Regions from separate parts of the Cohnella soli genome, predicted to be linked through region 1. Evidence: predicted binding sites of a transcription regulator. Region 1 holds the regulator's gene; the other holds the start of a gene.

Region 1 (10,314 bases):
GCCGCGAAAGCGACTACTCTGACGGCCGGCGGCCGGACGAAGTCGCTTTCGTCGATGACTTGCAGGAGGATTTAGCAAGGCGAGATTTCACGTTTAACGCGATGGCATTCGGCTCGGACGGCGAGATCGTCGACCCTTTCGGCGGACAGGACGCTTTGCGTGCGGGCGTTGTGCAATGCGTCGGCGACGCGGAGGAGCGATTCGGCGAAGATGCGCTGCGCATGCTGAGGGCGGTACGTTTCGCTGCGGAATTTGGCTTCGAGCCCCTTCCAGACGTATGGGAGGCGATCTTACGCCATCGTGCCAAGCTGAGTCAAGTAGCCGTCGAGAGAGTATGCGCGGAGTGGGACAAGCTGATGGCGGGCTCCGGGCCGGAGCAAGGTTGCCACTACTTGTTCAAGAGCGGACTGCTCGGTTACGTGAAAGAATCTCTGCCTGCAGGCGTTTTGCACGCCGCTGAAAGATATCGGTTGAACGGAACCGGGTGGGAGTGGGATGCCTGGGGGAGCGGGGAGGCGGTTGGAGGTCAAGGCGCTTCGTTGCCGCCGCTGCCGCTCTACGCGGACGTCGACGTTCGCTGGACAGCATTGCTGTGCGGAATCGGCGTCTCGTCCGCAGACGCCGCCGAACTGTTCCGGACATTGCGAATGAGTGGCAAAAGAACGGATCGCGTATGTTCTGCCGTCGGCTTGCATGAAAGAATGGCGGGCTGTCCGGAAGATGAACGTTATGAGCAATGGGTGCTCGGCGTGCTCGATTTCGGTACTGCCGCGGCCGAAGATTGGTTGACGGCAACAGAGTCGGTCGACATCGAACTGACGGACCTATGCCGAGGCTGGTTACAGAACATCCCCATAACGGAAGTGTCCGCATTGGATGTTAGAGGAGACGAGCTGGTGAAGGAGCTTGGTCGCTCGCCCGGTCCATGGATTGCGGAAATGCTTCGGGGGCTGCTTGAAGCTGTTGCGTTCGGTGTGATCGCGAATATAAAGGCAGAACTGCTTGATGCGGCGAAACAATGGCTGGCAGACGCGGACGGTCGCAAGGCATAGGAGGGGAAAAAATGAGTGGAGTTAGCTTGCTAGGTTTGTTGGAAGCGGAAGCTGGACGATACGTTTCCGGCGAAGAGATCAGCCGGAAGCTGAACGTGAGTCGGACGGCCATCTGGAAGCAAGTCCGCAAGCTGGAAGCGGACGGCTACGAGATCGAAGCTGTGCCCCGGCTCGGCTATAGGTTGCTCGGCAAGCCGTCCCGGCTGACGGTACAGGATTTGCTTCCGAAGCTGCATACGAAGCGATTCGGCAAGCAGCTGAGGCTGCTGGACGTCGTACCGTCGACGCAGGATGAGCTCCGCAAGCTGGCGGAAAACGGAGCGGAGGAAGGCACGCTCGTTATCGCCGAGCAGCAGACGAAAGGACGCGGACGCATGGGACGATACTGGGTATCGCCTTCCGGCAAAGGCGTCTGGATGAGTTTGTTGCTTCGTCCGCCCGTGCCGCTGCCGCACACGCCGCAGCTTACGCTGCTTGCAGCGGTCGCGTTGAGTCGAGCCATTTCCCGTTTGGTAAAAATCGAGATCGGCATTAAATGGCCGAACGACTTGCTAGTCGGCGGAAAAAAAATTAGCGGAATCTTGCTCGAATCCGCCGCTGAAGATGAAAGGCTTCGTTACATTGTCGTCGGACTCGGCATTAGCGCCAATCTCGACCCCGAAGACTATCCGGAAGAGCTGCTGGCCAAAGCAATCTCGCTCAAGATGGCGTCGGGATCCGCCGTCGATCGGGGCGAACTGATCGCATCGATTTTATCCGAATTCGAAAATTTATACGATTTATATTTGGAACAAGGCTTTGAGCCAATCCGCTCCTTATGGGAAGCGCACGCCGTCACGCTTGGTAGAATGACATCTCTATATACGCCGCAAGGCGTAATAGAAGGTATTCCCCGTGAGTTGGATGCCATGGGCGGGTTAAAGGTAGAACTCGCCGACGGCACGTATCGCACTGTATATTCGGCAGAAATCGGCAACAGCAATTCGGAGGGTGTCGGTTCGTAGACGACACCTTCGATTTCTGTTATACTCTTCCTGCAAGGTGGTATCGCCGTTGAGCGAACTGCACTTGCGGCGCGATCTTCCAGTATGAAAGGCGACGTTAATCGCAACAGTAACCGAATACCGTCTGATTCGCGGCGGATTCTGCTCTGAGCCGAAAGGACCGAGACAGAAGGACGTGATATCGTTCTATGTTGAATGGGAACCTTTTTGCTTATCGGCGAAATGGTTTTTTTGTTGTCTGCGGACGCGGCTGCCCTGGAACGCGCCAAAACATTCCTAGGAGGCAATCCCATGAAACAAGCATTGACTGTCCCGAAGTTGAAAGCGATGAAAAGCCAGAAGAAGCCGATCACGATGTTGACGGCATACGATTATCCTTCTGCCATGCTGTCAGAAGAAGCTGGCGTCGACGTCATACTCGTCGGCGATTCGCTCGGCAATGTCGTGCTTGGTTACGATACGACCGTACCGGTCAAACTCGAAGATATGATTTATCACACAAGGGCCGTCGTTCGGGGCGCACCCAGCACGATGGTCGTAACAGATATGCCGTTCGCGACCTACCGGCTCGGCCCGGAAGCGACATTCCGTAATGCGGCCAGAATTATGCAGGAGGGCGGCGCCCACGCCGTGAAGCTCGAAGGCGGAGCGGAACTGGCGGATGAAATTCGGTTGCTCACGTCCGCAGGCATTCCCGTGCTTGGCCATATCGGATTGACGCCGCAGTCGGTGCTTCAGATCGGCGGCTATAAGGTGCAAGGCAAAAACAGCGATGAAGCCGAGAAAATGCTAAAAGATGCAAAAGCATTGGAAGAAGCGGGTGCATTCGGCATCGTGCTCGAGCTGGTTACCGAGGAACTGGCAGCGGCAGTATCGCACTCCATCGGCATTCCGACGATCGGCATTGGCGCGGGACGCGGCTGCGATGGCCAAGTACTCGTCTATCACGACGTACTGCGCTACGGTTCCAATATTCGCGATAAGAAAATGGTCAAAAGCTACGCGAATATAGGGGATACGATCCGAACCGCGTTGACCGAATATGTAGAAGAAGTCAGAGGAAAGCAATTTCCGGAGGAGAAACACGCCTTCCTGCTCGACCCATCGGCAACGTCAGCACCGAGCTTGGGAGGAAAGTTATACGGAGGCGATCCCAAATGACGAATTCCGATCCTTCGCATAAAGAACCGCAAATTATTCGTACGATCGGGGAATTGCGAGCAGCTGTTTCCACTTATAGGAAGAGTGATTTAACCGGCAAAATCGGCTTTGTGCCGACGATGGGGTATTTGCACGAAGGCCATGCGAGTTTGATCCGCCGGTCAGCCGCCGAGAATGGATTGACCGTGCTAAGCATATTCGTAAATCCAATCCAATTCGGTCCCAACGAAGATTTGGACAAATATCCTCGCGATGAAGCCAGGGATCTGAAAGTGGCAGCGGCTTCGGGCGCTTCGATCATCTTCCTGCCGACTGTAGCCGAGATGTATCCGACGAAAAGAGTGACGACAGTGTCGGTAAACGAAGTAAGCGATTTTCTATGCGGCGCTAGTCGTCCGGGGCATTTCGACGGAGTTGCGACGGTTGTCGCGAAGCTGTTCAATATCGTGCAGCCCGACAGAGCGTATTTCGGTATGAAAGACGCGCAACAAGTGGCAGTTATTACACGGATGGTTCAGGATCTCAACATGCCGGTTGAAGTCGTTCCGTGCCCGATTGTTCGGGAAGCCGATGGCCTCGCCTTAAGTTCGCGCAATGTGTACTTAGATACGAAATCGCGCTCGGAAGCGACCATTTTGTCGAAGGCGTTGGCCAAATCCGAGTCGTGGATATCGGAAGGTACGACAGCAGCCGATTTGATTTCCCGGATTAGCAGCGCGATCAAAGGACAGTCGGCAATCGCCGATATCGATTACGTTGACGTGCTCGCATACCCGGGTTTAACGCATCTTGAACAAGGCAAACCGCTTGCGAGCATCGACGCCGACGTACTCATCGCCGTCGCCGTTCGTTTCGGCCAAACCCGGCTCATCGACAATAAATTGCTGAATCCAGCGAAAGCAGGTGCGATTCCATGTTCCGCCAAATGATGAAAGCCAAAATACACCGCGCCACCGTTACGGAAGCGAATTTGAACTATGTCGGCAGCGTGACGATCGATCAAGATTTGCTTGAACTGGTCGACATCCTGCCTGACGAGAAAGTTCAGATCGTCAACAATAACAACGGCGCACGCTTCGAGACTTACGCGATACCGGGGCCAAGAGGCTCAGGCGTCGTATGCCTTAACGGAGCTGCCGCACGTCTTGTTCAGCCGGGTGACACCGTCATTATCATCAGCTACGGGTTCATGACAGACGAGGAAGCACGGCGTCATCATCCGCGGGTAGCTATTATGGGCGAAGGCAACAAAGTCGTCAAATTACTGGCGGAGGAGCCGCATTCGACCGTCATGTAACGCGTATGAAACACCTTCCCGCAACACAGAATGACAGTACGGTTTCGCTCCGAAGCTGATGCTGTCAAGGCGATTGCCCGTCAATCGCGCACAGGAGGGTACGCTCATGATTCGGCAATGGTTCGCGACAATGAACGAGGTGCTCGACGATCTCATTATCCGTTATCCTCAAGCTGCGGGAGAAGAAAAAAACGAACTGCAGCAGCAATGGGACATGCTGAAATCGTTAAGTGATGATATTATTGAATCATGGTTGCAGTTCGAGGACAAAATGGGCGTTTTTCGCGATTTGAGGCAGCAGCAACCACAGCCTTCACCAGAGCTGGAGAAGCAGCTCGGCCCCTTTGTCAAAGGGCAGGGGTACTTTAAGCTCCATATGTTCGAGCATGCCTCGGATCAACTGGAGCAAGCGGTGGCACTGTATCCCGATCTCGTCTGCGCTCGCCTTTACCTGGCAATGTCAAAGATGCATCTGAAACATTGGAACGAAGCGCAGCGGCATTTTCAGCTTGTCGCGGCCATCGCGGAAGAGAGCAGGCTGAGAGCTATCGCCTACAATGCGCTCGGCTGCATTCAAGCGATTAACGCGCATCTGGAGCAAGCCCAGCAATATTTCCGCATCGCACTCGAAACCGATCCTGCCTTCTCCGATCCGAGGACGAACCTCGAATCGATGTTGAAGGGAAACGGACATATTCAACTGCAGTTCGGAAGCGCCGAGCTTCAAACGTTAGTTCAAGCCTGAAGGCTCGAAAGGAAGACTGGAATGAAATTTGCCGTGCTCGATTTCGAAACGACGGGCATGTCGTCCGATAAAGACGAAATTATACAAACGGGACTCGCTGTCATCGATGAAGCGGGTACCGTTTGTTCCACGTATGCGAGCTTCGTCCGGCCTTCGAGGCCGATTCCGCAGGACATCTCCCGGCTGACGGGCATTACCGATGCGGATGTGGCCGAGTCGCCCGACACCGAAGATATGATCGCCGAGCTAGTGCCCTTGTTGCAGGATGCTGTTTTGGTTGCGCACAACGCCAGTTTCGACGTGCAGTTCCTGCAAGCCGCTTTGGAGAAAAGCGGTTATTTGCCATTCGGCGGCAGAGTACTCGATACAGTGGAACTCGCCAGACTCGTTTTTCCGACGCAATCTTCGTTCTCGCTGTCTTCGCTCACTCATGCGTTTGGCATCGCGCACGACCGACCGCATCAAGCGGACAGCGACGCGCTTGCGACGTCGGAACTCTTTATGCTTTGCTTGAACAAGCTGCAGCACCTTCCGTTACTTACCCTCCAAAGGCTTGGCATGCTGTTCAGCCCGGACAATAGCGATCTTGGGTGGCTGATCGCCCACGTCGCCGCATGGCGGGAAACTCAGCCGTTTATTCCAGAGGAAGGGCTGCACTACTTCCGACAATTCGCGATGAACGTTGGCGATTGGAGCGAAGACAATGCGAATCGCGAGTCCGACGGCATTCCCGAAGCGTTGCGGGAGATGGACTTCGAACAATATATGGCCGCCGTGCAAAATAACCTGAAGACGCTTTTCCCTTCGTACGAGGCGAGGGAAGGTCAGGATATTATGTTTAAGGAAGTTTTCGACGCGTTGGAAGCTGATTCTCATCTGCTGGTCGAAGCAGGGACAGGCACGGGTAAGTCGCTCGGTTATTTGTTGCCCTCTCTCTATTATGGACTGAAGGAAGAGAAAAAAGTCGTCGTCAGCACCCATACGATCCAATTGCAGGAACAACTGCGAGAAAGAGATTTGCCGCTGCTGCAGCAAGCGCTGCCGATGCCGTTCCGCGCAACCGTGTTCAAAGGCCGCAGCAATTATTTGTGCCTTCGCAAGTTCGAGAACCGGCAGCAGCTTCCCGAGCATGCATTCGGTAGGGAAGAAGCGATTATTCGCGGAGGCATGACTGTCTGGCTAAGCGAAACGGCCAGAGGCGAATCAGAGGAACTTAATGTAGGCGGGCGGCATAGAGAAGAATGGGATGCAGTGGCCAGCGATACTGCTTCATGCCTCAACCGGGCATGCCCTTGGTTTAAGCGCTGTTTCTATCACCGCGCGAGGCAGGAAGCTAGCAAAGCCGATTTGATTATTACGAACCATGCGCTGTTATTTACGGATTTGCGCGCCGAGCACCGTTTGCTCCCGGCTTATGATAAACTGGTTATCGACGAGGCTCATCATCTGGAAGAAGTGGCGAGCCAGCATCTCGGGCAGAAAACGAGTCATGGCACGCTCCTGTTGCCGTTGCTGCGCGTATGGAAGGACGCTAAGACCGGTTTGCTTCCGCAATTGATTACCGAAGCTACATCCATGGGATCGTCGCAAGCGAACGTCTGGGCCGAAAAGCTTGAAGAGCTAGCGCCAAAGCTAACCGAGATACGGGAAGCGTGGGAACGATGGATGGACGCCTGCTTCGGCATGCTTGCTTCTCACGCCGCCGCCGACGAGACGGGCAACATGACCTATAGGTTGAAAGCGGATCAACTGCCTCCGCAATGGGAAGCGTTAACGGTGGACGGCAATAATGTAATCCAACTGCTGTCCGACTTCATTCGCCCGATGGAGAAAATCGTTGCCGACATGCGAGACGAAGCGGACGAGCTTGGTTTGCAAGGGCTGCTGACAGACATGGGCGGCGTGCTGAAAGATTTGGCGAATACGAGAGCGGACACGCAGTCGTTCGTAACGCTCGGTCGACCGGAATACGTTTACTGGATTGAAGGGCATTCCCAATACCGGAGCAGGTCTGTATCGATATATGGGGTTCCGGCCGATGTGAGCGGATTGTTGAAGGAAGGCGTGTTTGACAAAAAAGCGAGTGTCGTTATGACATCGGCTACGCTGACGATCGGCAAGTCGTTTGGTTTTGTGACCGAGCAACTCGGCTTAAACGAAGCGGACAAAGTCGGCAGACTCAAGACAGCGATGCTGCCTTCTCCATTCAAATATCGAGAACAGGCGCTCGTGCTCATTCCTCGCGATTTCCCGGGCATCAAAGGCAGGGAAGGAGAAGCCGCGTTTGTTGCGGCGCTGACAGCCTCGTTAGAGGAGATGGCGCGAACGGCGGGCGGGAGAATGCTCGTACTGTTCACGTCGCATCGAATGTTAAAAACGGTATACGGTCCTCTGAAAGATAAGCTGGAGCCTGCCGGTATTCAAGTGCTCGGCCAAGGGCTCGACGGAGGAAGTCGTAGTAGGTTGACGCAGCAATTCATCAAACAGCCGGCAACGGTGTTGCTTGGTACGAGCAGCTTCTGGGAAGGCATCGACTTGCCGGGGGATGCGCTTACGTGCCTCGCGATCGTCAGATTGCCTTTCCAGCCGCCTAACCATCCCGTCGCGGAAGCGAAAGCCGAGAAACTGCAGGCGGAAAACCAAAATCCATTCATGAAGCTGTCGCTTCCCCAAGCGGTTATCCGCTTTAAGCAAGGGTTTGGACGGCTCGTGCGAACGGCGACAGATCGCGGGATCGTGTTGCTTTACGATACGAGGGTTATCGAAACGTATTATGGGAAACATTTTCTGTACTCGCTGCCTGGGCCTAAAATGGAGCATTTACCGACGGCTTCACTCGCCGGTAGAGCGCGCGAGTGGCTGTTTCCCGAACAAGGAATAGAAAGAAGGGAACCAGAATGAAACCGATCAAAATTTCCGAGGCGGTCGTTCGGCGGCTGCCGATATACTTGCGTTTCCTTAATGAACTGAGCGTGAGCAATATTCACACGGTTTCCTCGCAGGAACTCGGAGAGAAGCTGGACTTGAATCCGGCGCAGATTCGTAAAGACCTCGCTTATTTCGGGGAGTTCGGCCGCAAGGGCGTCGGCTATAACGTCGATTACTTGATCGAGAAAATCCGCCAAATTTTGAAGCTGGACAAGACGCTGAACGTCGCCCTTGTCGGTACGGGCAACTTGGGACGGGCGTTGTGCAATTATAATACGTATATTAAAGACAATATGAAAATTGTCGCTGTATTCGACGCGGATGAGAGCAAAAAAGGGTCGATGATTAATCGGTTGACCGTTCAGCCGATGAACGAATTAAAAGAAACGGTGCAGCAACTGGACATCTCGGTAGGCATTATTACAGTGCCGGCAGCCGAAGCGCAAAATGTCGCAGACCAGTTCATCGCTTCCGGCGTCCGGGGCATTCTGAATTTCGCGCCGGTCGTCCTGAAAGCCGCGCCTGGCGTTCGCATTCATCATGCAGACTTTACAGCAGAGCTGCTTAGCCTTGCTTATTATATGGACTCGATCAACGGATCGAATGAAGGAGACGAATTTTGATGACGCGATTATTGATCGAGAACGGGTATTTCGTCACAATGAATGAGACGCTTCCGCAGTTTCAAGGCTGGATGGCAGTAGAAGGCGAGCGGATCGCCGCCATGGGAGAAGGAGAAGCGCCAGAGGAAGAGAAACGTCTTGCATCCGAGAAGCTGAATGGCAAAGGCTATTTGTTTATGCCGGGACTCGTGAACACCCATGGTCACGCGGCGATGTCTCTGCTTCGTGGGCTGGCAGACGATCTGGCATTGCAGGAGTGGCTGCAAAATCATATGTGGCCGACGGAAGCGAAGTTTACCGGGGATGACGTATATTGGGGGTCTGCGCTAGCCGCGGCCGAAATGATTAAGTCCGGAACGACGACGTTCGTCGATATGTATGATCATATGCACCGGGTTGCCGAAGTCGTCGAGCGTTCCGGCATGAGAGCGAGCTTGACGCGCGGCGCTATTGGACTGTGTCCGGAGGACGTCCAGAAGGCGAAGCTTGCGGATGCCATTCAATTCGCCAAAGACTGGCACGGCAAGGCAAACGGGCGTATTAACGTTATGATTTCGCCTCATGCGCCTTATACTTGCCCGCCAGATTTCATTTTGAAATTCGTAGAGGCGGCACACGATCTCGACTTGCCGATGCATACCCATATGTCGGAGACGATCGCCGAAGTCGAGCAGAATGTGCGCGATTATGGTTGCCGTCCGGTCGAACATCTCGATCGACTAGGCATGTTCGGGAGGCCGACGCTTGTCGCGCATGCCGTACATCTGAACGACGACGAAATTGCTTTGCTCGCTGAACGCGGCGTCGCCGTCTCTCATAATCCGGTCAGCAATTTGAAGCTGGCAAGCGGTGTCGCGCGCGTACCGGACTTGCTTAAAGCGGGTGTTAAGGTTTCGCTCGGAACAGACAGCGCTGCGAGCAATAATAATTTGGATTTGTTCCAGGAAATCTCGATGGCGGCGCTGCTTCATAAAGGCGTGTCCGGCGATCCGACCGTCATTCCAGCAGTGGAAGCGATCCGTATGGGCACGTTGTATGGCGCGAATTCGATCGGTCTGGAAGGCGTAACAGGCCAATTAAAAGTCGGACTGAAAGCGGACTTCATCGCTCTGAACATTGATCGGCCTCATTTTGTTCCGCATACCGATTATGTTTCGCACCTGGCGTACTCGGCCCGTGGTTCCGACGTCGCGCACGTCTGGGTCGACGGCAAGCAATTGCTGAGAAATGGCCAGCTGCTTACGCTTGACGAAGAGAGAATCAAAGCCGAGGCGGAATTGTGCTTCCGGAGACTGCGCGGATGAGCTTAAGCCGCACGGAAGAACATCGCAAATCGCCTACGTTGTCTGTGGCCAAGTGGTGCTTTCTCGTCGCAGGATTTATCGTGTTCGTGCTTGTCTGCTTCTATTTGTATGTGCGCTCTTCGGATAAAGATTACCGCGACTTGGAAAATCGCGCCGTGCGAATTGCCAAGCAGCAAGCGGGTCTGAAGGAAGTGACGGAC
Region 2 (10,314 bases), on a different contig from region 1:
CGGTACCCAGGATTCCTGGAAGGCGAGCAGGAATGGCGTCACTTTATTGGCTTTCATTTTCTCGATCGCCGCTTTCATCTCGTCAAGCGTCTGAGGCGGCTGAATGCCGAGGTCTTGGAAAATTTTCTGGTTGTACAAGTACCCCCACGATAAGCTTTCGAGCGGCAGCCCTACGACTTTACCGTCATAGGTGACCGTTTTCTTGACCGAATCGTATAGCGTCGCGATGGCTGGCTGGCTCGAGATATCGTCCAGGTAACCGGCGTTGTAATAGGTCGGAATATCGTTGGCATGAAGTGTAAAAAGATCAGGAGCGTCGTTGGAGGCAAGGCGGGTTTCTAAGATCTGCTTCGCCTGATCCGGGTTCGGCATCTCGAGCTTAATCGTGACGTCGATGTTCTTCTCGGCCAGTTCCTTCGCTTTGAACTGTTCGAAATACTTATCGAACTGGTCCTTGAAACGCGGGAAGCTCATGAACACCTTCAGGTCAACTTTCGTCGCCGGCGCGCTTGCGCTTGGGGACGGCTCGCTCGAAGCCGGCTCCTTGGAAGCGGAAGGACTCGCGGGGCTGTTCGAAGGCGAGGAATTGCCTTTGTCATCGTTGTTGCCGCCGCAAGCGGCGAGCGAGGCGACCAGCGTCAAAGCAGTCGCGAGGTAAAGCGCTTTCTTCATTGGATGTTTCCCCCTCTTGTTCTTGGCTTGCATCTTCAGTATAGAAGGTGAGCCGCTCCCGAACATTTCAGGATATTAGCTTCGGGTATTGCACAATATTGATCATCGCGGGGGCGGTCGTTACGGCTCCCCCCGCAAGTTGCCTGGCGTGCAGCCGAAATGCTTCTTGAACACCCGGTAGAAATACGCGATATCGTCGTACCCGGTCAGATGCGCCGCGTTCTTGATCGACAGCTCCTGCTCAACGATCAACTCGCGCGCCTTTTCCATCCGCTTGCGCACCATGTAGTCGGTCACCGTCTCCCCCGTGTGCGCCTTGAACGCCCGGCTTAGATGCTCCTTGCTGACATAGAAGCATTGGGCGATCGTCTCCAGCGAAATCGCATCAAGAAAATGCTTGTCGACGTAAGCGCGCACCGCTTCCAGGTCGAGCCGGTTCCGATTGCGGCGAATGACGGCGGCGCGCTCCATCGCGTCCTCGTACACGCGGGCAATGCTAGCGACCGCCTGCGAAAGCGCACCGTCCAAACGAGCCGCAGCAGGCCTCGAGACTTCAGACTCAAGATCTGGGGAAAGCCCCTCGCCATCCCGGAGTCCGTCCCCGAGTCCGTTCCGGAGCCCATCAGCCGCGCGGCCAAGCTCGTATTCCGCGAGGAACGGCTGCAGCAATGCCGCGTAATCCCTCGTTACCGCCGCGACGCACGCCTGCTCTTCACCGGGCGCAACGGAGGCGGACAGAAATGCCGCCAGCTTACCGAACGCCTCGGACACCGCCGCCCGGTTCAGCTCCAGCAAACCCGCGTGAGTTCTGTCCCGATAAGCGGTATATTCGCGGTGGACATCTTGGCGCGCGAAAGCCGGCGCCCAAGCTTCCCCCGCCTCCGCACGCTCCCGATCCAAGCCCCGGACGCAATTCGCCAGCGCTTCGTTAAATTCAGCCGGATCGAGCGGCTTCAGCAAATAATCGACTGCGCGCGAACGAACCGCCTGCTTCATGTAGGTGAAATCGTCGTAGCCGCTCATGACGATGATGCGCACGTTCGGATAACGTTGCCCGATCTCTCGCAGCAGCGCATCGCCGTCTTTGCCCGGCATGCGCATGTCCGTCACGACAACGTGCGGCTTCCATTGCTCGATCCGCAGCAACCCTTCCGTCCCGTCTTCCGCTTCCCCGACAATCGTCAGACCGTGGCCCTCCCAATCGCCGAGCGCCCTCACGACTTGACGGGACCACGGTTCGTCGTCGATGATCAACACTTTGTACTTGTTCACGGATTTCCCCCTCCCATCGTCCGATAAGGCATGACGGCGATAACGAGCGAGCCTTCGCCTTCTTTGCCGAAAAGGCGCACGCCATACGCCGGCCCAAACTGCAGCTTCAAGCGGGCATCGACGTTGCGCAGCCCGATGCCTCGCTGCCGCGGCAGCGACTCCGTCGCCCGTACCTGCAGCGGCGTCCCGCTGCGCAGCTCCTCCCGGATGTCCGCCAGCTTATCCGCAGCAATGCCGACGCCTTCGTCCTTGATCGCCACCGCGACCCGGTCTCCGATCCGGAACGCCCGCACGCGCAGCCTCCAGGCGCCTTCCTTCTTTTGCAAACCGTGCTCGAATGCATTTTCCACAAGCGGCTGCAGCGTGAACTTCGGCAGTACCGCGCCTTGAAGCCGTTCGTCCTTCTCAACCGTTATGGCGCACCGCCCGATAAAGCGCTGCTCCTGGATGAACAAATAGTTGTCGATATGGGACAGCTCCCGATCGATCGGCACGATGTCGCCTTCTTGGCTGATGGAATAACGAAGCATGTCGCCGATGACCCGCGTAATCCGATAGATTTCCGGCGCGTCCTTCGATAGCGCCATGCCGCCGATCATATGAAGCGTATTGTTCAGAAAATGAGGGTTAATCTGCGCCTGAAGCGCCAGCAGCCGGGCGTTCTTCACTTCGATCTCCTGCTTGTACTCGCTCTCGATCAGAGACTTAATCCGCTGCATCATGACGTTGTAGCCATGCTGGAGCAGGCCGATCTCGTCTCTCGTGCGAACGGACGTGAGAGCGAAATTTTGCACGTTCGCCATCTTCATCGTCCGCGCCAGGCTGACGATCGGACGACTGATTCTGAGCGACACGAGAACGGAAAGCAGCAGCGAAGCAGCAGCGAACAAACCGCCCGTGACGATGCCCGCCTTCATCGTCGCTCGGGCGCTCGCCGTCACGGTGCGGATCGGAATCGCCTTGATGATCGTAAGCTGGCCGTCGTTCACCCGCTTGGCGAACGCGTAATAATTGGCCGTACGGCGGAACTCGAGATCGGAATGCGACACCCGCCATTCCGACAGCAATTCCCCCCGCTCCTCCTCCCCGATCGCGCCCGACGTCGAGCCCGACAACGGCTCTCCTTCGTCGTTGAGCAGGAAGACGGAGCTCTCCGCCTCCGATTGCAGAATACGCGCGACCTCTTCCCAGACGTCGCGGTCAATGCGGACCGATAAGCCGCCGAGCAGCTTGCGATCCTCGAACCGGTTGATGCTATGGTAGGCCCGGATGCCGTCCCCGGTCTGCTTGAAATACATATTGACCGGCGTTGTCAGCATCCGGCTCCAAGGTCCGCTTGTGATATCGAGCTTGGAGCTGAGGCCGCTATTCGCGTAATTGACGGTGAACGCTTTGCGATCTGCGTGGTTATAGAGCGTCAGATCGTCGACTTTGCGGGAGTTCGCATGAAACGTCGAAGTGAGCGTGTCCCGGATCGTTTTCTGCGTCCGGAATTGCACGCCGACGTTCGGGTCGTCGGTCATCATGATCGCCGACATTAGCGATTCGTTAATCTGCAGCGTATAAAACAAAATATCGATCTGCTGGGTCAATTCGTCCAAATACTGATCCGCCCACATCATGCGCGATTCGTTAGCGCGCAAAATCTCTTTCTCAACCGAGCTTCGCGTATTGTTCGTGGCAATCCACGTGACGGTCATAACCGGCAGCGTCGTTAAACAAATCATCATGACCATCAGCTTGACCCGTATGCTCATTCGGTTCACCGCGGTTTGCCCCCTCTTGCCGATGAATGCGCTTTCCAGACTTGACCGTATTGTGGGGCACGCGGTGCCTGCCGTCAAGAGAAAAAGCGATAAACACCTCCGTCGCCATTATGACGCCGAAGGTGCCCGCCTTCCATGACGATTATCGCGTCATTCGTAAAGCTTCAGTTCCGCGATCGACCACCAGCTGCCCGAGCTGCCAAGCAGCGAAACTCTCACATACTGAGCCTGAACGATCGGGAAGTTCGCCGTTACGACTTGCCCTGCGCCTTCCCCATACGCAACCGTCGTCCAACTGCTGCCGTTGCCCGATACCTGAACGATATATTTGCGCGGATAATCTCCCGTGCTCGATCCGGCGTCAATAACCAGATGGTTGAACCATTGGGAAGAACCCAGGTTCACTTGGTAATATTGGCCGCTTGCCTGACCGACTCCGCTGCTCCAGCGGGTGGCGGGATTGCCGTCGAGGGCGTTCGCCGTCGAACCGCCGGGTTCCGTCGAAGAAGCGGTAGACGTCCAGCCGGAATGGCCTCTCTCCAGCTCGCCGTATACGGCCAGTTCCGCGACCGACCACCAACTGCCCGACGTGCCGGTCTGAACGATTTTGAGATACCGGGCCGTCTGAGGGGCGAATTCCGCGATAATGGCGGCGGAGCTGCCTGCGCCGCTCGCGACCGTCGTCCACGCCGTGCCGTTCGTCGACACCTGCACCTGATAACCGCGCGGATAGTCTCCGGCCGATGCGCCCGCGTCGATGAGCACGCGGTCGAACGTCTGATTTTGCCCCATGTCGATTTGCAAGTATTGGCCGTTCGCCTGCGGCAGCCCCGTACTCCAGCGGGTCGCCGGATTGCCGTCGATCGCGCCGGCCAGCGAGCTGCTCGCCGTATCCGTCGACGATGCCGATACGCTCCAGCCCGTCTTGCTGACCGGCTGCTCGTTAAACGCATGGAATTCGGCGATGTTCCACCAATTGACCGTGCTGCTTCCCGTCTGGGTGATTTTGACGTATTGGGCGTAAGCGGTCGCGATCGGAATGACCATTTTGTGTCCGAATCCCGCGCCAGTGGCAACCGTCGTCCATGTCGAGCCGTCGTTCGACAACTGCACCTGATAACCAATCGGGTAGTCTCCCGTATTCGTCGCATCCGTCTCGATGGAAATCTGATCGATCACCTTCTTGGAGCCCATGTTCACCTGGAACCATTGGCCGCTTGCCTGCACCGCTCCAGTGCTCCAACGAGTGGACGCGTTCCAATCGAGCGCGTTAGACGCCGGGTTGCCCGCCCCGCTTGATGATGCAGTCGCCGTCCAGCCCGTCTGATCGATCGGCACGGTTGCCATCCAATCTTTGCCCGTCGTAAACTTCTTAACGGTGTTGATCAAGTTCGTATTCGGCAGGAAGTTACTCGTTCCGAATTGGCTCCACTTGGAGGCGATCGTCGCCGAGCTGTCATTGTTCACATCCGGCACCGGATTCGTGTTCGTGTTGTAGAAGCCCCAGTTCGCGCCGCCGCCTTCCGACACCGTACCGGTCACTTTGTAGCTCCAGTTCGTCCAGGAAGCGTTAAGCGCGTTCAACCCGGACATCCATTTCGCCCACAGGTCGTAGAAGAAATAGAAGCTGTACTCGCCGGCATACACGGGTACGTTCCATTGTTGCTGGTAAGTGCCGAGCAAGGAAAGCGAGTTCGTGATGAGCGTGTTCTGCGCATCCCAATCTTTGGCGTTCGGCATGTCGTAAGGATGGATCTCGTAAACGACGTTCGTCCAGCCGTAAGTGGAAGGAGCCGCAATCTTATCGAAGCCGAAAAACGCATTGAGATAAATGGTGTGGTCGGGATCGATCGCCCGAACCGCGTCGTACAGCCTGTTGTACACCGCGCTTTTCGTTGCGATCTCCGTCGGCGTCTCGCTGAAGCTCAGAATCGGCTCGTTCATGAGGTCGTAGCCGGCGACGGCCGGATTGTTTTTGTATCGAGTTGCCAGCCCCTGCCAGATGGTGACAGCCAAATCCTGATTGGCCGTATTCGTCCAGAAGCCGTTCGGATTCGTGCCGGCTTGGCCGCAGCTCGCCCAAGGGCAATTCCCGCCGGGCAGCACGTGCAGGTCGAGCAGCACGTAGATGCCCCGCGATCCCGCTTCGCTGATGACCCAGTCGAGCTGCGTGAAGGCGCCGGATTTCCATGTTCCGTCCGGATTGACAAGCTCTTGCCAGCTGATCGGCACGCGGACAAAATTCATGCCCATGTTCTGGATGTTATCGAGGTCGCTCGTCGTAATCCACGTGTTCTGGTAGCCGTCCAGCAGCGTATCCGCCGCAGAAATGCCGAACCGGTTGTACAGCGCCGTTCGCATGCTGAAGTCGTCCGCTTGCGAGACGGTCAGCTCGGCCAGCGACCAAGGCGTCGCTTTCGTTCCTTGCTGGATAAGCAAAATATGACGAGCCGTATAGACCTGGTCGAGCGTCAGGTTCATTTTCTGGGAGTTGCCCGTATCTTTAAGCACGCTGACCGTCGTCCAACTGCTGCCGTTCGCCGACACTTGAATCAGTAAACTTGCAGGCAGTCCGCCGGTAAAAGAACCCGCGTCAATCGTCAAATGATCGAATGTGCGCTGACTGCCCATATCGAGCTGGAACCAGTTGCTGTTCGGAGTTTGCACCGCCCCGTCCGTCCACCGCGTCGCAAGATTACCGTCGAATGCGCTTGACTGCCCGCTGCCCGACCCGCTAGCCGACCATCCACTACGGCTTAACGCGCCTTCTCCTTGCGGCGACATCCACTGCTCCGTCGCCAGCCAGCCGCCGAGATTCGTCCCTCGAAGCGTAACGATCGATCCCGTGCCCGAGTTGTTCTTCAGCACCGGCCCTGCAGCCTTCAGGAAGTCGCTTGCCCCAAGCGCCGCCGCTTCCGCTTTCCCGGGTGATCCCGCCCCCGCTGCGGTCAACGATCCGAGCGCCAGCAGGACACTCATGCAGATCCATTTCAGCTTGCTCCGTTTTCTCATTACGAAACCTCCTCTTTCGATTTGGAAAGCGCTTACGCACTGCCGCGTTGCGATGATACCGGACAACACCACCCTTCCTCGGTTCTTGCCTTTACTTTAAAACAAAAAAACCGCGATGCCATTCGAACGAATTAGCATCGCGGGTTGGACATTATTGATTTGAAATCTTAGTAAGCGAGCGAGAACAATCCGTTAATGTGGGACAAGTAACGTGCGTTGCTCGCCTTTTTCATGAGGGAAGCCGACGTGCCGCGCAGTTCGATGCCCGTGCCGCCAACCGCTCCGATGCCGTCTTTGCGTCCGAGGCTGGCGAGCGTGCCGGAGAACACAGGGCTGAAAGAATCCGGATTCGTGCCTTTGAACGCTGCCGCGATGTTGGCGCCGACAAGTTCGCCCATCTGCCAAGCCAATTGGGCTGTCGGCGGATACGGACGGCCTTCCGGTCCGAAGACGACCGCGCAGTCGCCTGCGAGATACACGTCAGGGTGGGACACCGATTGCAGCGCTTCGTTCACCGACGCGCGACCGCGATTCACTTCGATACCGCAATTCGCAACGAGGGTATTGCCTTGAACGCCGCCCGTCCAGACAACCGTGTTCGATTCGATCGTACGGCCGTCCTTCAGCGTAACGACGTTGCCTTTCACTTCCGTAATCGGCAAGCTCGTCAAGAACTCCACGCCGCGGGATTCGAGGCTCGTAACTGCGCGCTGAATCAGTTCAGGCGAGAACATTGGCAAAATCGTCGGCATCGCCTCGACAAGCTTTAACGAGAGATCGGAGAAGTTTACGCCGTTCTCGCGGCAGATCGCCGGCAATTCGTCGACCAACTCGCCGACCAATTCGACGCCGGTCAAGCCGCCGCCGCCAATGACGAACGTTGCATCCGCTTTGTCTTTCGACTTCGCGTATGCTTTAACGCGGTCGACCACGTGAGCGAAAATTTTGTTCGCATCGTTAACGGACTTCAAGATCAGGCTGTTCTCCTGCAATCCCGGAATGCCGAAATAGTTCGTTTCGCTGCCGAGCGCAAGAACAAGCGCGTCGTAACGGTAGGTTGTGCCGTCGTTCAACGCGACTTTCTTGCCTTCCGGATCGACGGACGACACTTCGCCGACGACGACGTTAATCATTTTGCCTTTGAACAATTTCTCAAGCGGGAGCGCAACGGCTTTCTCGTGCACGTTGCCCGCAGCCAGACGGTGAAGCTCCGTAATGATTTGGTGCGTGTTCGAGCGGTTGATGATCGTAATGTTCGCTTCCGCGGTCGACAGATGCTGTCTGGCGGACAGGGCGCTCAGCAAGCCGCCGTAACCCGCCCCGAGAATCAAAATTTCTTTTCTCATCTATGTTCCTCCGTTCATCGCCTATGGATCGGTCCGATTAACCGTTGTTTTTTCTTTCGCCAATGATGTTCAAGTAAGCTTGGCCGAAACGCAGCATCTTCTGCAATTCCGGATCTTTGAGCAATTTCATCATGCCAAACACGCCGATCGTCGCATCGCTGCTCTCCGCGCGGTCGTTGGCTTCGATGACGGCGGATGCGACACCTTTCGCTTTCTCCGCGAGGGGCTTGACCACCTCTTGGATGCCGCCGATCGTATCTTCGATCAACACTTTATCTTTTGCAACCTTCTGCGCGAAATCGTACACATTCGTCAGAACGGTCATCATCTCGGCGAGTCTCGGCAGTTGATCCACCAATTGGGTGATCGCTTGCTGCACTTCCGGTTTCAACAATTGATCCAACACGTCAAGCTTCGCCGCAGCATCGGTCGCTACGGACCCTTGATCGGCATTCAAAACAGTCGATTCAGACATTCTGTTTCCTCCCCTAATCGAAATCATCAGCAATCTAAGAAAGTTTTGTGAATTTAATCACATTTATATGTATATTTTATCTCTTTCCGCGCGATTAGTACATGTATATATTTGGCATCTTATGATGAATTTTTGCGTTTTAAAGCGGTAAATCGATAATAATGTCGTGACTCGGGTAAAATGTTTGCAGTTTGCCCAAACTTCTCGGGCGCAGGTTGTGCCTTAGAACGTATGGCCAACGGAGGCTCGGCAAATCGGCCGTGCCCTACCTGCTAACGACGAAAAACATCGCTGCAGCATCGAAATGGTCAGATTGGCGTCCTGGTGCGATGAATTTCATCGTTACAGGAGTGCTTCAGTCGCAAATCGGCCGAGTTCTACCCGTTAAAGATGAAAAACATCGCTACAGCATCGAAATGGGCTGATCGGCGGACTGGTGCGATGTTTTTCATCGTTACAGGAGTGCTGTAGACGCAAATCCGCCGAGTCCTGCCCGCTAACGAGAAAATCCCCACCGACTTACCGGTAGGGATTATACAATGGGCTCTACTTGCTCCCACGACAGAGATTACTTCGCGAAACGGTGCGTGCCAATCGTCACGATCGTGTCGAGACCGGACCAGAACGAGCCTTTGGTTACTCGCGGATCGTAGAAGTACACGGCGTTTTTCACGTTATTTCTCCCGTTCAGAGCATCCTTGGTGGCGCGAAGCACGCTCGCGTTCGGGACACTCTTCTGCAGCAAGCCGTTGTGAGCGGCCGGGAATTGCTTGCCGGAGTAAATGACGTCCTTGATCGATTTCGGGAAACGCGGATCGTTCACCCGGTTCAGTACGACGTTCGCAACGGCCAGTTGGCCTTCGTAAGGCTCATATCCAGACTCCACTTGCACGAGCTTGGCAAGCAACGCATAATCCTCTTTCGTGAACGGCTCCGCTTCGTTATCGAATATCGAAGGGATGACGACACGAAGCTCCGTTCCTTCTTTCGCTTCCGCGGCAGTTTTTAACCCGTTTCGCTTTAGCAGCGCATCCTGGCTGACGCTGAACTGTTCTCCGATCTCCGCAAGACCGTACTCCGCCGTTATGACAGCAGGCTCGACCTGCGTGATCTCGGCGACTAACGTTTCCATATCCCACTTCACGTTGGCGTGAAGCAATTCCGCGACGGCGCGCAGCGGGATGTACATTCGACCGTCGTCCAGGAAAGGCACTGTGTCCATTACATAACGGTTATCGTTGAAATAGACGACCGGCACGCCGTTGCTCAGCACGATTTTGTCTCCGCGCACGGATTGAATCGTCACGGCTTCGTTGGCCGCGTCCCACTTAGTCTTCGCTTTCAGCAGCGTCGCTACGCTTGCGATCGGCAAGAGCAGCCTGTTATCCTTCATGCGCGCCGGATCGGCCAACTTCGCTTTCTCGCCGTCGATCATAATCGTCACGTCGACTGCCGCATCGTCCGCTTTAGCTGCAGCCGCAGCACTCGGAACAACCGATGCCAGCATCAGGATGGCGACTAACGGGATCAGCAATCGGCTTCGAATTGAACTGTACAAACGGAGCATAAAACCCTCCCGGTGATCGTGAATTAACGTGAAATCGCTTTTATGAATACTGTAAAAATATATCACAGCATAACCGATTTGTAGCATTAACGTTTTCACACAATCCCCGGGATCGCTTACTCAATGGCTAACTCTTTTTTTGAAAAGCAGCTCTTTAATTGTTTTCCTATCCTTATGTTTCTCCAATAATCGGTAGCAACGCCG

The links. The regulator Rex, encoded in region 1, represses fermentation and respiration genes when NADH is low (regulators of the CRP and FNR family bind a similar motif). The targets are predictions, from matches to a motif close to TTGTGAAATATTTCACAA.
Region 2: ACFPOF_RS01765 (DUF1641 domain-containing protein) is a predicted target of Rex. The motif match lies at 8,589-8,606, and genes of this name have one in related genera.

The regions. Positions count from the first base shown of each region.
Region 1 covers NZ_JBHSMI010000025.1:155,394-165,707, reverse strand. Annotated here, with positions in the region: gene ACFPOF_RS13615 (CCA tRNA nucleotidyltransferase) at 1-1,052, shown strand, start outside; gene ACFPOF_RS13610 (biotin--[acetyl-CoA-carboxylase] ligase) at 1,064-2,056, shown strand; gene panB (3-methyl-2-oxobutanoate hydroxymethyltransferase) at 2,348-3,217, shown strand; gene panC (pantoate--beta-alanine ligase) at 3,214-4,146, shown strand; gene panD (aspartate 1-decarboxylase) at 4,131-4,514, shown strand; gene ACFPOF_RS13590 (tetratricopeptide repeat protein) at 4,621-5,259, shown strand; gene dinG (ATP-dependent DNA helicase DinG) at 5,281-8,160, shown strand; gene ACFPOF_RS13580 (redox-sensing transcriptional repressor Rex) at 8,157-8,810, shown strand; gene ACFPOF_RS13575 (amidohydrolase) at 8,804-10,114, shown strand; gene ACFPOF_RS13570 (cell wall elongation regulator TseB-like domain-containing protein) at 10,111-10,314, shown strand, end outside.
Region 2 covers NZ_JBHSMI010000002.1:320,431-330,744, reverse strand. Annotated here, with positions in the region: gene ACFPOF_RS01790 (ABC transporter substrate-binding protein) at 1-672, opposite strand, end outside; gene ACFPOF_RS01785 (response regulator transcription factor) at 793-1,944, opposite strand; gene ACFPOF_RS01780 (sensor histidine kinase) at 1,941-3,701, opposite strand; gene ACFPOF_RS01775 (discoidin domain-containing protein) at 3,861-6,722, opposite strand; gene ACFPOF_RS01770 (NAD(P)/FAD-dependent oxidoreductase) at 6,890-8,068, opposite strand; gene ACFPOF_RS01765 (DUF1641 domain-containing protein) at 8,106-8,543, opposite strand; gene ACFPOF_RS01760 (cell wall hydrolase) at 9,112-10,110, opposite strand; gene ACFPOF_RS01755 (hypothetical protein) at 10,283-10,314, opposite strand, start outside.